Regions from separate parts of the Streptomyces sp. a15 genome, predicted to be linked through region 1. Evidence: predicted binding sites of a transcription regulator. Region 1 holds the regulator's gene; the other holds the start of a gene.

The links. Region 1 encodes HrcA, which represses chaperone genes, less so after heat shock. Its sites were predicted from a motif close to TTNGCACTCNGNNNNNCNGAGTGCNAA; they were not measured.
Region 2: the regulator HrcA is predicted to act here: its motif matches at 8,232-8,258, upstream of groES (co-chaperone GroES).

The regions. Positions count from the first base shown of each region.
Region 1 covers NZ_JBWLKM010000056.1:889-10,445, forward strand. The annotation lists gene AC5P09_RS36665 (DUF3097 domain-containing protein) at 1-84, opposite strand, end outside; gene AC5P09_RS36670 (MBL fold metallo-hydrolase) at 116-847, opposite strand; gene hrcA (heat-inducible transcriptional repressor HrcA) at 1,009-2,025, shown strand; gene dnaJ (molecular chaperone DnaJ) at 2,026-3,165, shown strand; gene AC5P09_RS36685 (nitronate monooxygenase) at 3,254-4,372, shown strand; gene AC5P09_RS36690 (16S rRNA (uracil(1498)-N(3))-methyltransferase) at 4,369-5,109, shown strand; gene AC5P09_RS36695 (VOC family protein) at 5,134-5,529, shown strand; gene AC5P09_RS36700 (hypothetical protein) at 5,471-5,869, opposite strand; gene AC5P09_RS36705 (hypothetical protein) at 5,951-6,481, shown strand; gene AC5P09_RS36710 (S41 family peptidase) at 6,566-9,557, shown strand, end outside.
Region 2 covers NZ_JBWLKM010000001.1:618,369-627,925, reverse strand. The annotation lists partial or broken gene AC5P09_RS02845 (MFS transporter) at 1-1,430, shown strand, start outside; gene AC5P09_RS02840 (YciI family protein) at 1,473-1,829, shown strand; gene AC5P09_RS02835 (nuclease/transposase family protein) at 2,009-3,706, shown strand; gene AC5P09_RS02830 (RNA polymerase sigma factor) at 3,729-5,015, shown strand; gene AC5P09_RS02825 (THUMP-like domain-containing protein) at 5,016-6,182, opposite strand; gene AC5P09_RS02820 (polysaccharide deacetylase family protein) at 6,273-7,178, shown strand; gene AC5P09_RS02815 (polysaccharide deacetylase family protein) at 7,175-8,176, shown strand; gene groES (co-chaperone GroES) at 8,405-8,713, shown strand; gene groL (chaperonin GroEL) at 8,844-9,557, shown strand, end outside.

The sequences.
Region 1 (9,557 bases):
CACCAGGCCGGGCTCGGCCGGGACCTCGGGGGCCGGCTTGGGCTTCTTCCACGGCGGGGTCAGGTCCGGAGTGTACTGGCGCATTCGGATGACGATAGGAGGAGCTCGGCGGCGGTCACAGCGACACGCCGAAGCGGGCGGCCAGGGCGTCCCGCTGCGCCCGTACGAACGCCGCGTCCACCACCGCTCCGTGACCGGGCACGTACAGCGCGTCCTCGCCGCCCAGGTCCAGCAGCCGGTCCAGGGCGGCCGGCCAGTGGGACGGTACGGCGTCGGGGCCCGCCTGGGGTTCGCCGGACTCCTCGACGAGGTCGCCGCAGAACACCACCTCCGGCGAGCCGGGGACCAGCACCACGAGGTCGTGGGCCGTGTGGGCCGGGCCCACGTTCGCCAGCAGGACCTGGCGGTCGCCGCCCAGGTCGAGGGTCCACTCGCCGGAGACATGATGGCGGGGCAGGGCCAGGGCGTCGACCGCCTCGTCGGCCAGGCGCGCGTCGAGCCCGTTGCCCACCGCGTCCGCGCGCAGCTCCTCGCGGCCGTGCCGGGCGGTGAACACCGTGTCGATGCCGACCGCGCCGAACACCTTCGCCCCCGTGAACGCCGCCGCCCCGAAGACGTGGTCGAAGTGGGGGTGGGTGAGCGCGAGATGGGTCACACGGTGGCCGGCGAGCTCCTCCGCCTGCGCCCGCAGCCGCACCCCCTCCGCCAGGCTCGACCCGGCGTCGATCAGCAGGGCCGCGCCCGCCCCGACGACCAGCCCCGCCGTGCAGTCCCAGACCGGAAGCCGGCACCGGCCGACCCCGGTGGCCAGCCGCTCCCACCGCAGCTCTTCCCAAGTCACCGTCATACCGCGACGCTAGCGGGGAAGCCTCCTCGGGCACGACCTCGCAGGCCCGGCCTTGCCCCGGGCGTACCCGACAGCCGTACACTGGCCGGGGTGCGTTGGCACTCGGATGTGACGAGTGCCAGGCGGGGCGCCGAGGGGTCGACTTTCTGGAGGTGTGCGCGATGCTGAGTGAACGCAGGCTTCAGGTGCTGCGCGCCATCGTCCAGGACTACGTCGGCACCGAGGAGCCGGTCGGCTCCAAGGCGCTCACCGAGCGGCACAACCTCGGTGTCTCCCCGGCGACCGTGCGTAACGACATGGCGGCCCTGGAGGACGAGGGGTTCATCGCCCAGCCGCACACCAGCGCGGGGCGGATCCCGACCGACAAGGGCTATCGGCTGTTCGTCGACAAGCTGGCCGGCGTCAAGCCGATGACCGGGCCCGAGCGGCGCGCGATCCAGAACTTCCTCGACGGCGCCGTCGATCTCGACGACGTCGTGGCGCGGACCGTACGGCTGCTCGCGCAGCTGACGCGGCAGGTCGCCGTCGTGCAGTACCCGTCGCTCACGCGGTCGACGGTGCGGCACGTCGAGCTGCTGTCGCTGGCCCCCGCGCGCGTGATGCTCGTCCTGATCACGGACACGGGGCGGGTCGAGCAGCGGATGGTCGACTGCCCGGCGCCGTTCGGTGAGGCGTCGCTGGCCGATCTGCGGGCGCGGCTCAACAGCCGGATCGCCGGTCGCCGCTTCGCCGATGTGCCGCAGCTGGTGGAGGACCTGCCAGAGGGCTTCGACACCGAGGACCGCGGCACCGTCTCGACGGTGCTCTCCACTCTGCTGGAGACGCTCGTCGAGGAGAACGAGGAGCGGCTGATGATCGGCGGCACCGCCAATCTCACCCGCTTCGGACATGACTTTCCCCTCACCATCCGGCCCGTTCTGGAAGCCTTGGAGGAGCAGGTCGTGCTTCTCAAGCTCCTTGGCGAGGCGGGGGATTCGGGCATGACCGTACGCATCGGTCACGAGAACGCCTACGAGGGACTCAACTCCACTTCGGTGGTGTCGGTCGGCTACGGTTCGGGCGGCGAGGCAGTCGCCAAGCTCGGCGTGGTCGGACCGACCCGCATGGATTACCCGGGAACGATGGGAGCGGTACGCGCAGTGGCACGGTACGTCGGACAGATCCTGGCGGAGTCGTAAGTGGCCACGGACTACTACGCCGTTCTCGGCGTGCGCCGCGACGCGTCGCAGGAAGAGATCAAGAAGGCCTTCCGGCGGCTCGCACGCGAGCTGCATCCGGACGTCAACCCCGATCCGAAGACCCAAGAGCGGTTCAAGGAGATCAACGCCGCCTACGAGGTGCTGTCGGACCCGCAGAAGAAGCAGGTCTACGACCTCGGCGGCGACCCGCTCTCGCAGGCCGGCGGCGCCGGTGGCGCGGGCGGCTTCGGTGCGGGCGGCTTCGGCAACTTCTCGGACATCATGGACGCCTTCTTCGGTACGGCGTCCCAGCGGGGTCCGCGCTCGCGCACCCGGCGCGGCCAGGACGCGATGATCCGGCTGGAGGTCGAGCTCGACGAGGCGGCCTTCGGCACCACCAAGGACATCCAGGTCGACACGGCGATCGTCTGCACCACCTGCAGTGGTGAGGGCGCGGCGCCGGGGACCTCCGCGCAGACGTGTGACATGTGCCGCGGCCGCGGTGAGGTGTCGCAGGTGACGCGGTCCTTCCTGGGCCAGGTCATGACCTCGCGCCCCTGCCCGCAGTGCCAGGGCTTCGGCACGGTGGTCCCGACGCCGTGCCCGGAGTGCGCGGGCGACGGGCGGGTACGGTCCCGCCGGACCCTCACCGTCAAGATCCCCGCCGGTGTCGACAACGGCACCCGGATCCAGCTCGCCGGCGAGGGCGAGGTCGGGCCCGGTGGCGGTCCCGCCGGTGACCTGTACGTGGAGATCCACGAGCTGCCGCACTCGCAGTTCCAGCGGCGCGGCGACGATCTGCACTGCACGGTCACGCTGCCGATGACCGCGGCGTCCCTGGGCACCAAGGTCCCGCTGGAGACCCTCGACGGCCTGGAGGAGGTCGACATCCGCCCGGGCACCCAGTCCGGCCAGTCGATCCCGCTGCACGGCCGCGGCGTCACACACCTGCGCGGCGGCGGGCGCGGCGACCTCATCGTCCACGTCGAGGTCCAGACCCCGAACAAGCTGGACCCCGAGCAGGAGCGGCTGCTGCGCGAGCTGGCCAAGCTGCGGGGCGAGGAGCGGCCTCTGGGGCAGTTCCAGCCGGGGCAGCAGGGATTGTTCTCGCGGTTGAAGGATGCGTTCAACGGTCGCTGACGGGGCCGAGTTCTCGCCGGTGCCGTTGGCCTATGCCAGGCGGAAGGTTCGATTCGGACTTGTTCGGAGGACGTGACAACATGCCGTCATGTCCTCCGCACTGACCGATCTCTTCCCTTATCCGATCGTGCAGGCCCCCATGGCGGGCGGCGTCTCCGTGCCGACGCTCGCCGCGGCCGTGTCCGAGGCCGGCGGGCTGGGGTTCCTCGCCGCCGGGTACAAGACGGCCGACGGCCTGTATCAGGAGATCAAGCAGCTGCGGAGCCTCACGGCCCGCCCCTTCGGCGCGAACCTCTTCATGCCGCAGCCGGAGTACCCCGGTGCAAGCACCGGCTCCACCGGAGCGGCTGTCGCCGCACCCCCTACTGCGGCCGCCGTCGACGTGTACGCCCACCAGCTGGCCGGCGAGGCCGCCTGGTACGAGACGGAGCTCGGCGACCCGGAGAGCGGCCGCGACGACGGCTACGAGGCCAAGCTCGCGGTGCTGCTCGACAACCCGGTGCCGGTGGTGTCGTTCCACTTCGGTGTGCCGAGCCCGGACGTCCTGGACTCGCTGCGCCGGGCCGGCACCTTCACCCTGGTCACCGCGACCACCGCGGAGGAGGCCCTCGCCGTGGAGCGGGCGGGTGCCGACGCGGTGATCGCGCAGGGCGTGGAGGCGGGCGGCCACCAGGGCACGCACCGTGACATCCCGGAGACCGACGGCGCCGGCATAGGCCTCCTCTCGCTGATCGCGCAGGTCCGCGAGACCGTGACCATCCCGATCGTCGCAGCCGGCGGCATCATGCGCGGCAGCCAGATCGCCGCCGTGCTCGCCGCCGGCGCGAGCGCGGCCCAGCTCGGCACGGCGTTCCTCGCCACGCCCGAGTCCGGTGCGAGCGCCGTGCACAAGCAGGCACTGACCAACCCCCTTTACGTGCGTACCGAGTTGACCCGTGCCTTCTCCGGCCGCCCGGCCCGCGGACTGGTCAACCGCTTCCTGCGCGAGCACGGCCCGTACGCCCCCGCGGCCTACCCGGAGATCCACCACCTGACCTCGCCGCTGCGCAAGGCGGCCGCCAAGGCGGGCGACGCGCAGGGCATGGCGCTGTGGGCGGGGCAGGGGTACCGGATGGCCCGCGAACTGCCCGCCGGGCAGCTGGTGGAGGTGCTGGCGGCCGAACTCGGCGCCGCCGGGACAGCGTTGTCGCGCGGCGGGGCGCTGTGACGGCGCCGGTGTTCGTCGTCGAGCACTTCGACACCGACGACGCCGGGCGGTACGTCCTCGACGGCCCCGAAGGGCGCCACGCCGTCTCCGTGAAGCGGCTGCGGCCCGGGGAGAGGGTCGTCCTCACGGACGGTGCCGGGCGCCGGGCCGAGTGCGAGGTGGTCGGCACCGAGGGCAAGGACCGGCTGATCGTCCACATGGCCGACGTGTCCGAGGAACCTCCCCCGTCCCCCCGTATCACCGTCGTCCAGGCTCTTCCCAAGGGTGACCGGGGTGAGTTGGCCGTCGAGACGATGACCGAGACCGGCGTCGACGCGATCGTGCCCTGGGCGGCCTCCCGTTGCATCACGCAGTGGAAGGGCGACCGCGGTCTGAAGGCGCTCGGCAAGTGGCGGGCCACCGCCCGCGAGGCCGGCAAGCAGTCCCGCCGGGTCCGCTTCCCCGAGGTCGCGGACGCAGCGACGAGCAAACAGGTTGCGGCACTTCTCGCCAAAGCCGACTTCGCCGCCGTCCTGCACGAGAGCGGCACGGAGACCCTGGCCACCGCCGAACTGCCCGCCGAGGGCGAGATCGTGCTCGTCGTCGGCCCCGAAGGCGGCGTCTCCCCCGAGGAGTTGGCGCTCTTCGAGGAGGCGGGCGCGAAGGCCTACCGGCTCGGACCCACCGTGCTGCGCACGTCGACCGCCGGGACCGCCGCGACCGCCCTGCTCCTCGGCCGCTCCGGCCGCTGGTCCTGACCCCTGCCCTCGGGAGAACGGTTCATGGAACTCGCCCAGGTACGCCTGCTCGTCGGCGACTTCGCCGCCTGCTACCGCTTCTACGCGGAGGTCCTCGGCCTGAAGCCCCAGTCGGGGGCGGCCGAGGGGCCGTACGAGAAGTTCAGCCCGGCCGTCGGCTCCGCGGGAATCGCCCTCCAGGACCGGGACATGATGTCCGCGGTCCTCGGCGACGAGCTGGGCGACGGGGCCACCGGCCACCGCTCCCTGGTGGTGCTGCGCGTCGACGACCTGGACGCCTACTGCGCGCAGGTCACCGCCCGCGGGGCGACCCTCCTCTACGGACCGGCCGCGATGACCGACCGGATGCGGGTCGCGCACCTCAAGGACCCGGAGGGCAACCTGGTGGAGCTTCAGGAGTGGCTGCTGCTGCGCGGCTGACGGCCACGGCCGGCAGCAGGTCCCAGCCGTCCAACTCGCCGCCGCCGGACAGCAGTCCGCGCCTCGACGCCTCGTCGACCAGGGCGCGTACGACGCCGGGTTCGTTCAGGTTGGCGTAGTGGCCGTGGGCGTCGCTCACGCCGCCCGAGTGGCCGGGGTAGCCGCCGCCTGCGTCGCGTCCCTCGCCGGACCGGAAGACGATCCGGGTGCGGATGCCGTCGCGGTTCAGGCTGAGGGTCTCGCGGCAGGGCTCGCCGTCGCCGTGCCAGTGGCGGACGGTCCACAGGTAGACGGTCCGCTCGTCCACGACGAGCCTTCGCGGGCTGTGTTGCTTGCGCATCCGTCCACGGTAGAGGTGGGGCGCGCGGGGTGGCCATATGCGCTCTACCGCGACGGCCGGGGCGGTGGCAGGCTGCCGCGCATGGGGGCGTTGAGGAGGATTCGGCGTCGGTCGCGCGGGCGGCGGGTGGCGGCTGCGGTGGTGCTGGGCGGGCTCGCCGTGGGCGGGACGGTCGCCTGCGATCCGAGCGGACTGAACTCCGCGACCGTGGCGTACACGACCGACCAGACCGTGACGGACGAGCTGGAGCGGCAGAACGCGGATGTGCGCTGGCTCAACTGCACGGCTTCGTACGGCGACAGCGGCTCGACGCCCACGGCCACCGAGAACGCCGTCGCCGAGGTCGACTGCGAGGGCGAGACCGACGACGGCAAGGACATCACCGTCACCGGCAAGGTCACCCGCGCGGTCAGCGGCGCGTGTGTACGCGGGGACCTCACCGCGAAGATCGACGGCAAGGAGTGGTTCCACGTGGAGGGGCTGGGGAACTGCAACGCGCGGACCACCCCGCCCGTCAACAACCCGGACCAGCCGGGGCCGACGGTCACGGTGACCGTCACCAAGACCGTCTACTGCCAGAAGGCGCCGCAGTGCTGGCCGGACGGCAAGTGAGCCGCGGTCGAGGCGGTCGGGCGCGTGATCCAAACCTGGTTCAAACCCCTGTCCCCGGTCGCCGGGCGTGCATAGGGTGATCGGGTGACACAGTCAGCGACCGCCGCAACCTCAGCGTATTTCCGGTTCCCCCACCTGCACGGCGAGTTGGTCGCCTTCACCGCCGAGGACGACGTGTGGCTCGCCCCGCTCGACGGCGGCCGGGCCTGGCGGGTCAGTGCCGACAACGTGCCGGTCACCCACCCCCGTATCTCGCCCGACGGCACCACCGTCGCCTGGACCTCCACCCGCGACGGCGCCCCCGAGGTGCACATCGCCCCGGTCGACGGCGGACCGTCCAAACGCCTGACCCACTGGGGCAGTTCCCGCACCCAGGTGCGCGGCTGGACCGCGGACGGCGAGGTCCTCGCGCTCAGCACCTACGGCCAGGCCAGCCTCCGCCGCAGCTGGGCCCGCGCGATCCCGCTCGACGGCGGCCCGGCCACGACCCTGCCGTACGGACCCGTCGGCGATGTCGCCCACGGAGGTCCCGGCACGGTCCTGCTGTCCGCGCCGATGGGACGCGAGGCGGCCTGGTGGAAGCGGTACCGCGGCGGTACGGCGGGCAAGCTGTGGATCGACAGGGACGTCCGCGACGGGGAGGGTGCCGGGGAGTTCGTACGGCTGCACGAAGACCTGGACGGGAACATCGAGTACCCCGTGTGGACGGGGGACCGGATCGCCTTCCTGTCCGACCACGAGGGCACGGGCGCGCTGTACTCCTCCCTCGCCGACGGCTCCGACCTGCGGCGGCACACCCCACTCGACGGCTACTACGCCCGGCACGCGGCCGGGGACGGCACCCGGGTCGTGTACTCCTGCGCCGGTGAACTGTGGATCCTCGACGACCTCGACGGCGCCGAGCCCCGCCGCCTCGACGTGCGGCTCGGCGGGCAGCACACCGACCGGCAGCCGTTCACGGTGAACGCCACTCGCTGGTTCGGGTCGGCCGCCCCCGACCACACCGCGCGCGGCAGCGCGGTCGCCGTGCGCGGCGCCGTGCACTGGGTCACCCACCGCGCCGGACCGGCCCGCGCACTCTCCGCCGAACCCGGCGTACGGGCCCGGCTGCCGCGCACCTTCCGCGCCGAGGGCGAGGAATGGGTGGTGTGGGTGACGGACGCCGAGGGCGACGACGCCCTGGAGTTCGCGCCCGCCACCGGCCACGCGCCCGGTGCCACTCCGCGTCGCCTCGCCGCCGGGCAGCTGGGCCGCGTCCTCGGGCTGGCCATGGCACCCGACGGCAGCCGCGCCGCGGTCGCCGCGCACGACGGACGCGTCCTGCTCGTCGAACGCGAGACCGGCGAGGTCCGCGAGGTCGACCGCAGCGAGGAGGGCGACGTCTCCGGGCTGGTCTTCTCGCCCGACTCGGCCTGGCTCGCGTGGTCGCACCCCGGTCCCGGCCCGCTGCGCCAGCTGCGGCTCGCCAACACCACCGACCTGTCGGTCACCGAGGCGACCCCGCTGCGGTTCCGGGACTACGCCCCGGCCTTCACCCTCGACGGCAAGCACCTCGCCTTCCTGTCCAACCGCTCCTTCGACCCGGTCTACGACGAGCACGTCTTCGACCTGGCCTTCGTGGTCGGCGACCGCCCGCACCTGATCACGCTGGCCGCGACCACGCCCTCGCCGTTCGGCCCGCAGCGGCACGGCCGCCCCTTCGAGGCCCCCGACAAGGACGAGACGCCCGACAGCGAGGGCACCCCGGCCACCCGCATCGACCTCGAAGGCCTCGCCGACCGGATCGTGCCCTTCCCGGTCGAGGCGGCCCGCTACTCCAACCTGCGCGCGGCGAAGGACGGCGTGCTGTGGCTGCGGCACCCGGTGCGCGGGGTCCTCGGCTCCTCCCGGGCCACCCCGGACGACCCGGACCCGCACACCGAGCTGGAGCGCTACGACCTCGCCCAGCAGCGCATCGAGCACCTCGCCGTCGACGCCGACCACTTCGCCGTCAGCGGCGACGGCAAGCGGGTCCTGCTGTGGACCGACGGCCGGCTCAAGGTCGTCCCCAGCGACCGGCGGGCCTCGAACGACGACGACAGCGACACGAACATCACCGTCGACCTCACCCGCGTACGGCAGAGAGTCGACCCGGCGGCCGAGTGGCGGCAGATGTACGAGGAGACGGGCCGCGTCATGCGGGACCACTTCTGGCGCCCGGACATGAACGGGGTCGACTGGCCCGGCGTCCTCGACCGCTACCGTCCGGTGCTGGACCGGGTCGCCACCCACGACGACCTCGTCGACCTGCTGTGGGAGGTCCAGGGCGAGCTGGGCACCTCGCACGCCTACGTCGTCCCGCGCGGCGGCCACGGCGGCGGGCCCCGGCAGGGCCTGCTCGGTGCGGACATCTCCCGCCATGCGGACGGCACTTGGGTCATCGACCGCATCCTGCCGACCGAGACCTCCGACCCGGACGCCCGCTCCCCGCTCGCCGCCCCCGGTGTCGCGGTCCGCGCCGGGGACGCGATCGTGGCGGTGGCCGGGATGCCGGTCGACCCGGTGACCGGGCCCGGGCCGCTCCTCGTCGGTACGGCGGGCAAGCCGGTCGAGCTGACGATCTCGCCGTCCGGCGGGGGCGAGGTACGGCACGCGGTGGTCGTCCCGACGGCGGACGAGGAACCGCTGCGCTACCACGCGTGGGTCGCGGACCGGCGGGCGTACGTCCACGAGAAGTCCGGCGGCCGGCTGGGCTACCTCCACGTGCCGGACATGCAGGCGCCCGGCTGGGCCCAGATCCACCGAGACCTGCGGGTGGAGGTGGCACGGGAAGGGCTGGTCGTCGACGTCCGCGAGAACCGGGGCGGGCACACGTCCCAGCTCGTCGTCGAGAAGCTGGCCCGGCGGATCGTCGGCTGGGCCGTGCCGCGCGGGATGCGGCCGTACAGCTATCCGCAGGACGCGCCCCGCGGGCCGGTCGTCGCCGTCGCCAACGAGTTCTCCGGGTCCGACGGGGACATCGTCAACGCGGCGATCAAGGCGCTCGGGATCGGGCCGGTGGTCGGGACGCGGACGTGGGGCGGGGTGATCGGGATCG
Region 2 (9,557 bases), on a different contig from region 1:
ACATCGGCCGCGGCCTCGGTTTCGACGCCGAGTCCCTGACCTAGGTCGTCAACGCGTACGCCCTCACCTTCGGCGGGCTGCTCATGCTCGGCGGACGGCTCGCCGACGTCGTCGGCCGCCGACGGATCCTGGTGGCCGGCTTCGTCGTCTTCGGGCTCGCGAGCCTGGTCGGCGGACTCGCCCAGACGCCGGGCCAGTTGATCGCGGCGCGGGCCGTACAGGGCGCGGGCGCCGCCGCCCTCGCGCCGGTCGCGCTCGCCCTCATCACCGTCACCTACCCGGCCGGTACGGCCCGTTCGCGCGCCCTCGGGCTGTGGGGCGCCTCCGGTGCGGCCGGCGGGGCCGTCGGCGTGCTCGCGGGCGGGCTGCTCACCGACTGGGCCGGCTGGCGGTCGGTCATGCTGGTCAACGTGCCGGTGGTGGTCGCGGTCCTGGCGGTCGTACGGTCCGCCGTGCCCGCCGATCAGAAGGGTGCCGCCCGGGCCCGCCCGCGCCTCGACGCCGTCGGCGCGCTGCTCGTCACCGCGGGGACCTCGCTGCTGGTCCTCGGCCTGGTGCGGACGGAGTCGTACGGCTGGACCGACTGGCGGACGACGGGCGTGCTGGGCGCCGCGGCCGTCCTGCTCGCCCTGTTCGCCGTGACGGAGACGCGCGTACGGCAGCCCCTGCTGCGCCTGGGACTCCTCGCCCAGGGGCCGGTGCTCGCCGCGAACGTCTTCGCGCTGCTGATGTCGGCGGGGCAGTTCGCCGCGTTCTACTTCACCTCCCTGTACATGCAGCAGGTGCTCGGCTACGGGCCGACGGCCGCCGGGAGCGCCTTCCTGCCGTTCTGCGTGGGCGTCGTGGCCGGCTCGGTGATCGCCGCCCGGACGGTGGGGAGGTTCGGATCCGGGACGCTGCTGCTCGTCGGCGGGCTGCTCGGGGCCGCCGGGATCGCCTGGTTCGCGGCGGCGGTGGCGGTGGACGGCGGATTCCTGCTGTCGATCCTCGGACCGTCGGCGGTCGCGAGCGTCGGCATCGGCATGTGCTTCGTGCCGCTCGGGACGGCCGCGACCATGGGGGTCGCGCCGGAGGAGACCGGCATGGCGTCCGGCCTGCTCAACAGTTCGCGGCAGGTGGGCGGGGCGATCGGGCTCGGCGTGCTGGTGACGGTCGCGGCGGGGGCGGGCGGAGAGGGGACCCAGGGGCTCGTCGACGGGTTCTCGGCGGCCTACTGGGTGGCCGCCGGGCTGCTGGCGGTGGCGGCGGTCGCGGCCGGTTCCCTGTACCGGATGGGCGCCCGGCCTGCGGAAACGCAGGACGACGTACAGGACGACGTACAGGACGTCGTACAGGACGTCGTACAGGACGTCGTACAGACGGAGAAAAATTCTTCGAAGACGTCCGTCGAGCATGTCGATCCGGGTGGCTCCCGTTCGACGCTGGGGTGAGAGGCCGGGAAGGACCCGGCCCGCACGGCACGAGGAGCCACCATGCCCCGCTATCTGTCGCTGGTGAAGGTCGACGAGAACACCGCGCCCGCCGAGGGCCCCAGCCCCGAGCTGATGCAGCGGATGGGCGAGCTGATCGAGGAGATGACCAAGGCCGGCGTCCTGCTGGACACCGCCGGGCTGACGCCGACCGCGCAGGGCAACCGGGTGCGGTGGGAGGGCGGGCAGCTGTCCGTCACGGACGGGCCGTTCACGGAGTCCAAGGAGGTCGTCGGCGGTTACGCGATCATCCAGGCCAAGGACAAGGCCGAGGCGATCGAGTGGACCAAGCGCTTCCTGAAGGTGCACGAGGAGCACTGGACGGTGACGTGCGAGGTGCGGGAGATCGCCGAGGGCTGACCTGCTTGGCGGCACGCCCCTCGGGTGAGCAGCCGTTGGTTGGGTTACAGGTCACAGTTGGCCGATGTGTCCCTCGTCCGGGTGAACGGAGCTGGTTCTTCGGATCGGGCGATCACGAGGAACGCATGATCGGTGGTGGTAGCTGAGTTCGGTGTGAGCGGGGAAAGGGGGAGTGGCTGGTGGCACGCAAACGCGGGAGGAAGCGGGAACTGCGCGTGCTGGCGGCTCCGTTCACCGTGGCTGCGCCGTCGGGCGCGCGGATCAGGGACCGGTTGCGCGTGGGGCCGGCCGATGAGGAGGTCCTGCGTCTGGTGGGCGTGCACCTGGGCCGCCACCAGCGGGCCGATCTGGCCGAGCGGGTCAGGGTCGGCCAGATCGCGGCGAAGGACACGAGGCGGGCGGAGCGGAAGAAGCAGCTCACTGCGGTGTCCTCGTCCCGCTGGGCTGGGGCGATGACCCGCGCCGGCGAGGACCAGTACCAGCTGTCAATGCGCTGCCTCTATGACGAGCGCTCAGGGCTGCGCCGGGCCATCGGCGCCATCGGCCGTCGTCTGGCCGCACCCTGCGGGACGAGGCCCAAGAACAGTGTGCGTGGCTACGCCGACCAGAACGAGCGGGCTCAGAAGCAACGCCGGCTGCAGGCGCTTGAGGCTCGGCTTGCCGTGGTGGAGGAACGGATCGCCGCCGGGCGGCCGTCCATCACGGTCGGCGGGCGCCGCCTGGCACGCGTGCGACACCATCTCGCCGATGCGCAGCTGACCGAGGCCGAGTGGCGTGAACGCTGGCAGGCCGAGCGGCTGTTCCTTACCGCGGACGGTGAGTCCGGTGCCCCGCACGGCAACTACACCATCACCGTCGACCCAACCGACGACACGGTGACCCTGGTGCTGCCAGAGCCGCTGCGACACCTGGCCAACGCATCCCGGGGCCGCTACCGGCTGGGCTGCACCGTACGGTTCTCACACCGGCGTGGCGAGTGGCTGGACCGCGTCACGGCCCACCGGGCCGTGCGCTACGACATCGTCCACGAGGCCGCCCGCGGCCGCTGGTACCTCGACGCATCCTGGGCCGCCTCCAAGACCGTGCCGCCCAGCCCGGACGACGTCAGGACGCGCGGTGCGCGGCTGCTCGGGGTCGACCTCAACGCCGACCACCTGGCCGCCTGTGTACTCGACGCGCACGGCAACCCAGTCGGCGAACCGGTCACGATCCCGCTGGACCTGACAGCCTCCGCGGCCACGCGGGACGGACGGCTGCGCGCCGCGATCACCCGGCTGATCACCCTCGCCCGCGAGCATGGGTGCGCGGGGATCGCGATCGAGGACCTGGGCTTCGCCGAAGCCCGTCAGGCAGGCCGGGAGACCATGGGCCGCGGCAGGCGCGGCAAGAGGTTCCGCAAGACGGTGGCGGGCATTCCCACCGCCCGCTTCCGGGAGCGGCTGCGCGGCATGGCCTACCACCGGGACCTGGTCGTCGTCGCGGTGGATCCGGCGTATACCAGCCGCTGGGGCGGGCAGCACTGGACCAAGCCCCTGCAGGACCAGTCCTCTCAGACCACGGTCACCCGGCATCACGCAGCCGGTGTGGCCATCGGACGGCGCGCCCTCGGGCACGGGATCCGGCGTCGGTCAGGTGTGACCGCCCACCACCGGAGGATGGTGGAGCGGAGAGCTACCGGCCAGGCCGCATCCGTACCGAGGGCGTGCGGGACCGCGAGCCCACCCAGGACAGCGGGCACGCCCAACCCGGGCGGCAAGACCCGACTGCGCCGAGGTGACCAGCTCACGCTGTTCCCCGACCCTCAAGACCGTTCGGAGGGTCACCGGACCACCTGTCCGGATCATGGTGAGTTGGCCAACGCTGGCCAACAACCCTAGGGGCGGTGTCTGATGGTGGGTTGTGACACCACAGCCCACCGCCGACCCGCGCGGAGCCGTAGAAGACCCGCGCGGAGCCGTCGAAACCGTCTTCCGTATCGAGTCGCCCCGGATCATCGCCGGCGTCGCCCGTATCGTCCGGGACGTCGGCATCGCCGAGGAACTGGCCCAGGACGCGCTGGTCGCGGCCCTGGAACAGTGGCCGCGCGACGGCGTCCCCGACAACCCGGGCGCCTGGCTCATGGCCACCGCCCGGCACCGCGCCGTCGACCTGATCCGGCGCCGGGAGAACTACGCCCGCAAGCTCGCCGAGATCGGCCGGGACCTGTCGGACGCGGCCCCGCCGGAGGAGCCCGCCGACCCCGAGGACATCGACGACGACCTGCTCCGCCTGGTCTTCACCGCCTGCCACCCGGTCCTGTCCGCCGAGTCCCGCACAGCCCTCACCCTTCGCCTGATCGGCGGCCTGACCACGGCCGAGATCGCCCGCGCGTTCCTGGTCCCGGAACCGACGGTCGCGCAACGCATCGTCCGCGCCAAGCGCACCCTCGCCACGAAGAACATCGCCTTCGAGGTGCCGTACGGCCCCGACCGCGAGGCCCGCCTCGGCTCCGTCCTCGACGTCATCTACCTGATCCACAACGAGGGTTACGCCGCCACCGCCGGCGACGACTGGCTGCGCCCGGGCCTGTGCGAGGACGCCCTGCGCCTGGCCCGCGTCCTGTCCGGCCTGATGCCGAAGGAACCGGAAGTCCACGCCCTGACCGCGCTGTTGGAGTTCCAGACCTCCCGATCGGCGGCGCGCACCGGCCCGTCCGGCGAACCCGTCCTCCTCAAGGACCAGAACCGCCGCCGCTGGAACCGCATGCTCATCGCCCGCGGCATCACCGCCCTCGGCCGCGCCGACGCCACCTCCACCGGCGCCCCGGGCCCGTACGCCCTCCAGGCCGCCATCGCCGCCTGCCACGCGATGGCGTACTCCTACGAGGAGACCGACTGGCGGACCATCACCACCCTGTACACCCTGCTCGCCGCCCGCGCCCCCTCCCCGGTCGTCGAACTCAACCGCGCGGTCGCCCTGTCGATGGCGGACGGTCCGGCCCCGGCGCTGGAGATCGTCGACGCCCTGGCCGCCGAACCGGCGCTGCGCGACTATCACCTGCTCCAGAGCGTGCGGGGCGATCTGCTGCTGCGGCTGGGCCGTACGGCGGAGGCGCGGGCCGAGTTCGTACGGGCGGCGGAGCTGACGCACAACACGCGGGAACGGGAGCTGCTGCTGAGGCGGGCGGCCGAGGCCGAGGCGTCCTGATCAGGCGGGGTGCCCGAGCAGCATGGTCGGCGCCCCCGCCACCCGCGTCAGGAACACGGTCGCCGAGTTCCGTCCGTGCTGCTTGGGGAGGGCCTTGCGGCGCAGCTCCTCCGGCTCCACCGCCGACCCCCGCTTCTTCACGGTCAGGATGCCGACCTCCCGCTCCCGCAGCAGGGCCTTCAACTTCTTGACGTTGAAGGGGAGCCGATCGGTGATCTCGTACGCGGAGGCGTACGGGGTCGGCCGCAGCTCGTCGGCCGTGATGTACGCGATGGTCTCGTCGACCAGCCCGCCGTCGAGGTCCTCGGCGACCTCGGCGACCAGATGGGCGCGGATGACGGCGCCGTCGGGCTCGTACAGGTACCGGCCGACGGACCGGACCCGGGGGTTCGGCAGGCCCCGGCCGAGGAGCGTGCGCGGACCCGGCAGCAGGGTCGCCCGTACGACGCCCGCACCGGTCCCGAACCACAGCACCGCCTCCTTCACGTCCCCGCCGTCCGAGATCCACTCGGCCTCCGCGTCGGCGGGCACGGCCTCGTGCGGGATGCCGGGGGCGACCTTCAGGGCGGCGTGCGGCGCTTTGAGGGCGGTCCCGATCGCCCAGGACAGCGGCGGTGAGTACGCCTCGGGGTCGAAGATCCGGCCGCGCCCGCCGCGCCTCGCCGGGTCGACGAACACGGCGTCGTAGCCGGCGGTGTCCACCTCCGTCACGTCCGCCTCCCGCACCTCGACGAGGTCGGCGAGGCCGAGCACGTCGGCGTTCGCCCGCGCCACCGCCACGGTCGCCGGGTCCCGGTCGACGGCGAGCACCCTGACTCCGGCCCGCGCGAGCGCGATCGCGTCCCCGCCGATCCCGCAGCACAGATCGGCCACGGACCGCACCCCCAGCGCCCGGAAGCGCTCCGCCCGGTACGTCGCCACGCTCGCCCGGGTCGACTGCTCGACCCCGTTCGGCGTGAAGAACATCCGCCCGGCGTCCTCGGCTCCGAACTTCGCCTCCGCCCGCTGCCGCAGCCGCGCCTGTCCGAGCGCCGCCGACACCAGGTCGGCGGGGTGCTCGCGGCGCAGCCGGGTGGCGACGGCGAGTTCGTCGGCGGGGGCGGTGCCGCGCACCGCGTCGAGGAGGGCGCGGCCCTCGGGGGTGAGGAGGGGAGCGAGGTCGTTCACCGGCTCATTGTGGGCCAGTCGGTGGATGGTCTGCCCGCGGTGGAGGTGTCGCCCCGGGTTCGCGGGGGCGTCCTGCGAGGATCCCGCACCATGCGAACAGTAGGACAAAATGACAAAAGTCGGTCATGCGTGACGCTGAGGGGCGGCATCGCCGTGCTCGCCGTGACTGCCCTCGTCTCCGGCTGTGCGCAGGGCGGTGACGGCTCCGACGTCGGGCCCGCCGCCGGCCAGCAAGGCGCGAAGGAGGGGCACGCGGCCGAGCTGCGCGCCGCGCACCAGGCCAGAGTGGCGGCGGCGAAACGCTGGGGCCTGAAGAAGGTCCCGCTCACACCCCCGCGCCCCCCTGCCGCCAAGCCGACGATCACCACCCGCAAGGGCTTCGAGGTGGACGGCCACGGCTACGACAGCCTCCCGCCGGTCTTCACCACCGTCCCCACCAAGCACAAGATCGTGTTCCTCACCATCGACGACGGGGCCGAGAAGGACCCGGCGTTCCTGCGGATGATGAGCGAGCTGAAGATCCCGTACACCGCCTTCCTCAGCGACTACCTGGTCAAGGGGGACTACGGCTACTTCAAGAAGATGCAGGCCGGCGGGGTCGTCCTCAACAACCACACCCTCCGTCACCCCTACCTGCCCGGGCTGTCGTACGCCCGCCAGAAGCGCGAGATCTGCGGCATGCAGAAGGTGATCGAGAAGCGCTACGGCAAGCGCCCCACCCTCTTCCGCCCGCCCTTCGGCAGCTACAACGAGGCCACCCTGCGCGCCGCCAAGTCCTGCGGCATCAAGTACGCGCCCCTGTGGAACGAGGAGGTCTTCGTCGACCGCTGGGAGTACCGCGAGTGGGACCGGAAGATCCGCCCCGGCGACATCGTCCTCAGCCACTTCCGGGGCCGACAGGACTGGAAGGGCACGATGCCCGACATGATCCGCCGCTTCCTGAACAAGGTCACGCGGGAGGGGTACGCCGTGGCCCGCCTGGAGGACTACCTGTGAGGTGGCGGGCACTGGCGTCCGGAGCCCTCACGGCGGCCCTCCTCGCCGGCTGCACGGCCCAGTCCGTCGATCCCGCCGAACGGCCGGGCGGGAAGGCGACCGAGGGCGTGGGGACGTACGGACCGAGCGGGGCGGGGTCGTACGGACCGAGCGGGGCGGGGTCGTACGCTCCGGAGGGCGCGAACTCCTACGCTCCCGAAGGCGTGGGCTCCTACGGTCCGGAGGACACGGGTTCGTACGGTCCGGAAGGCAGGGGCTCCTACGGCCCGGAGGGCGCGAACTCCTACGGTCCGGACGGCGCGAGCTCGTATGGTCCGGAAGGCGCGGGTGAGCGGCCGTACCGCCGCTGGGGGCTCGCGGCCCCACTGGCCCCGGCCCCGAAACCGGCCGCCAGGCCCCCCGCCGCGCGCCCGGGCCTGCCGCCTGTCGTCCACCACGTCCGAACCCGCGACCGGGTCGTCTTCCTCACCTACGACGACGGCGCCGAGAAGGACCCTCGGTTCGTCGACATGGTGCGTGAACTGCGGCTTCCGGTCAGCATGTTCCTCACGGACAGCGTCGTCGGCCCGGGATACGGCCACTTCGCGCGCCTCCAGTCGGTCGGCGCGAGCATCCAGAACCACACGCTCGACCATCCCGCCCTGCGCGGACTGCCGTATGCCGGCCAGCGCGCCGAGATCTGCGGCCAGCAGGACAAACTCCGCTCCCGCTTCGGTATCCGCCCCCGCCTCTTCCGCCCGCCCTACGGCACGTACGACACCACGACCCTGCGCGCCGCCGCCGACTGCGGCCTCTCGGCGGTCGTCCTGTGGCGGGCCTCGGCGGAGAACGGCGACCTGACCTTCACCGAGGGCGAGAGCCGCCTGCGCCCCGGCGACATCGTCTCGGTGCCCTCGCGCGAGCCGACCGGCGCCACGCTCGCCGAACGGACGACACGGCTGCTGCGGGAGATCCAGGGCAGGGGGCTGACGGTGGGGAGGCTGGAGGACTACCTCTAGGTCGGCCTCCGTGCGTGAACGCCAGCTGAAAACCTCACCGCCGCGCCGCACCGCATTGGCACTCCGCTTGACCGAGTGCTAATCACAGTCATAGTCTCGGGTCTGGCACTCCCCCCTGGAGAGTGCCAACTACGCGACGGGCAGGTCCGGCACCCGCGACGACGGATCGACCTGGTCGCCACCTCAGACAGTTAACCCCGTGAGATCTCCGAAGGGGGAGGTCGGATCGTGACGACCACCAGCTCCAAGGTTGCCATCAAGCCGCTCGAGGACCGCATTGTGGTCCAGCCGCTCGACGCCGAGCAGACCACCGCCTCTGGCCTGGTCATCCCGGACACTGCCAAGGAGAAGCCCCAGGAGGGCGTCGTCCTGGCCGTGGGCCCGGGCCGCTTCGAGAACGGCGAGCGTCTTCCGCTCGACGTCAAGACCGGCGACATCGTGCTGTACAGCAAGTACGGCGGCACCGAAGTGAAGTACAACGGCGAGGAATACCTCGTCCTCTCGGCTCGCGACGTTCTCGCGATCATCGAGAAGTAATTCACCTCGCTTCGCTTCACCGCGAAGCACATTGCTTGAGCTGCGCCCCTGGCCCCCCGCGATCACTCATGAGCCGGGCGCCGGGGGCGCGGCTAATTTCACCTAGATTTCCGAGAGGGCTCACGCTCCCATGGCGAAGATCCTGAAGTTCGACGAGGACGCCCGTCGCGCCCTCGAGCGCGGCGTCAACAAGCTCGCCGACACGGTCAAGGTGACGATCGGCCCCAAGGGCCGCAACGTCGTCATCGACAAGAAGTTCGGCGCCCCCACCATCACCAACGACGGCGTCACCATCGCCCGCGAGGTCGAGGTCGACGACCCGTACGAGAACCTCGGCGTCCAGCTGGTGAAGGAGGTGGCGACCAAGACCAACGACGTAGCGGGTGACGGTACGACCACCGCCACCGTGCTGGCCCAGGCGCTCGTCCGCGAGGGCCTGCGGAACGTCGCCGCGGGTGCCTCCCCGGCCGCCCTGAAGAAGGGCATCGACGCCGCGGTCAAGGCGATCTCCGAGGAACTCCTCGCGACCGCCCGCCCCATCGACGAGAAGTCCGACATCGCCGCCGTCGCCGGTCTGTCCGCCCAGGACAGCCAGGTCGGCGAGCTCATCGCCGAGGCGATGGACAAGGTCGGCAAGGACGGTGTCATCACCGTCGAGGAGTCCAACACCTTCGGTCTGGAGCTGGACTTCACCGAGGGCATGGCCTTCGACAAGGGCTACCTGTCTCCGTACATGGTGTCCGACCAGGAGCGTATGGAGGCCGTCCTCGACGACCCGTACATCCTCATCAACCAGGGCAAGATCTCCTCGATCCAGGATCTGCTGCCGCTGCTCGAGAAGGTC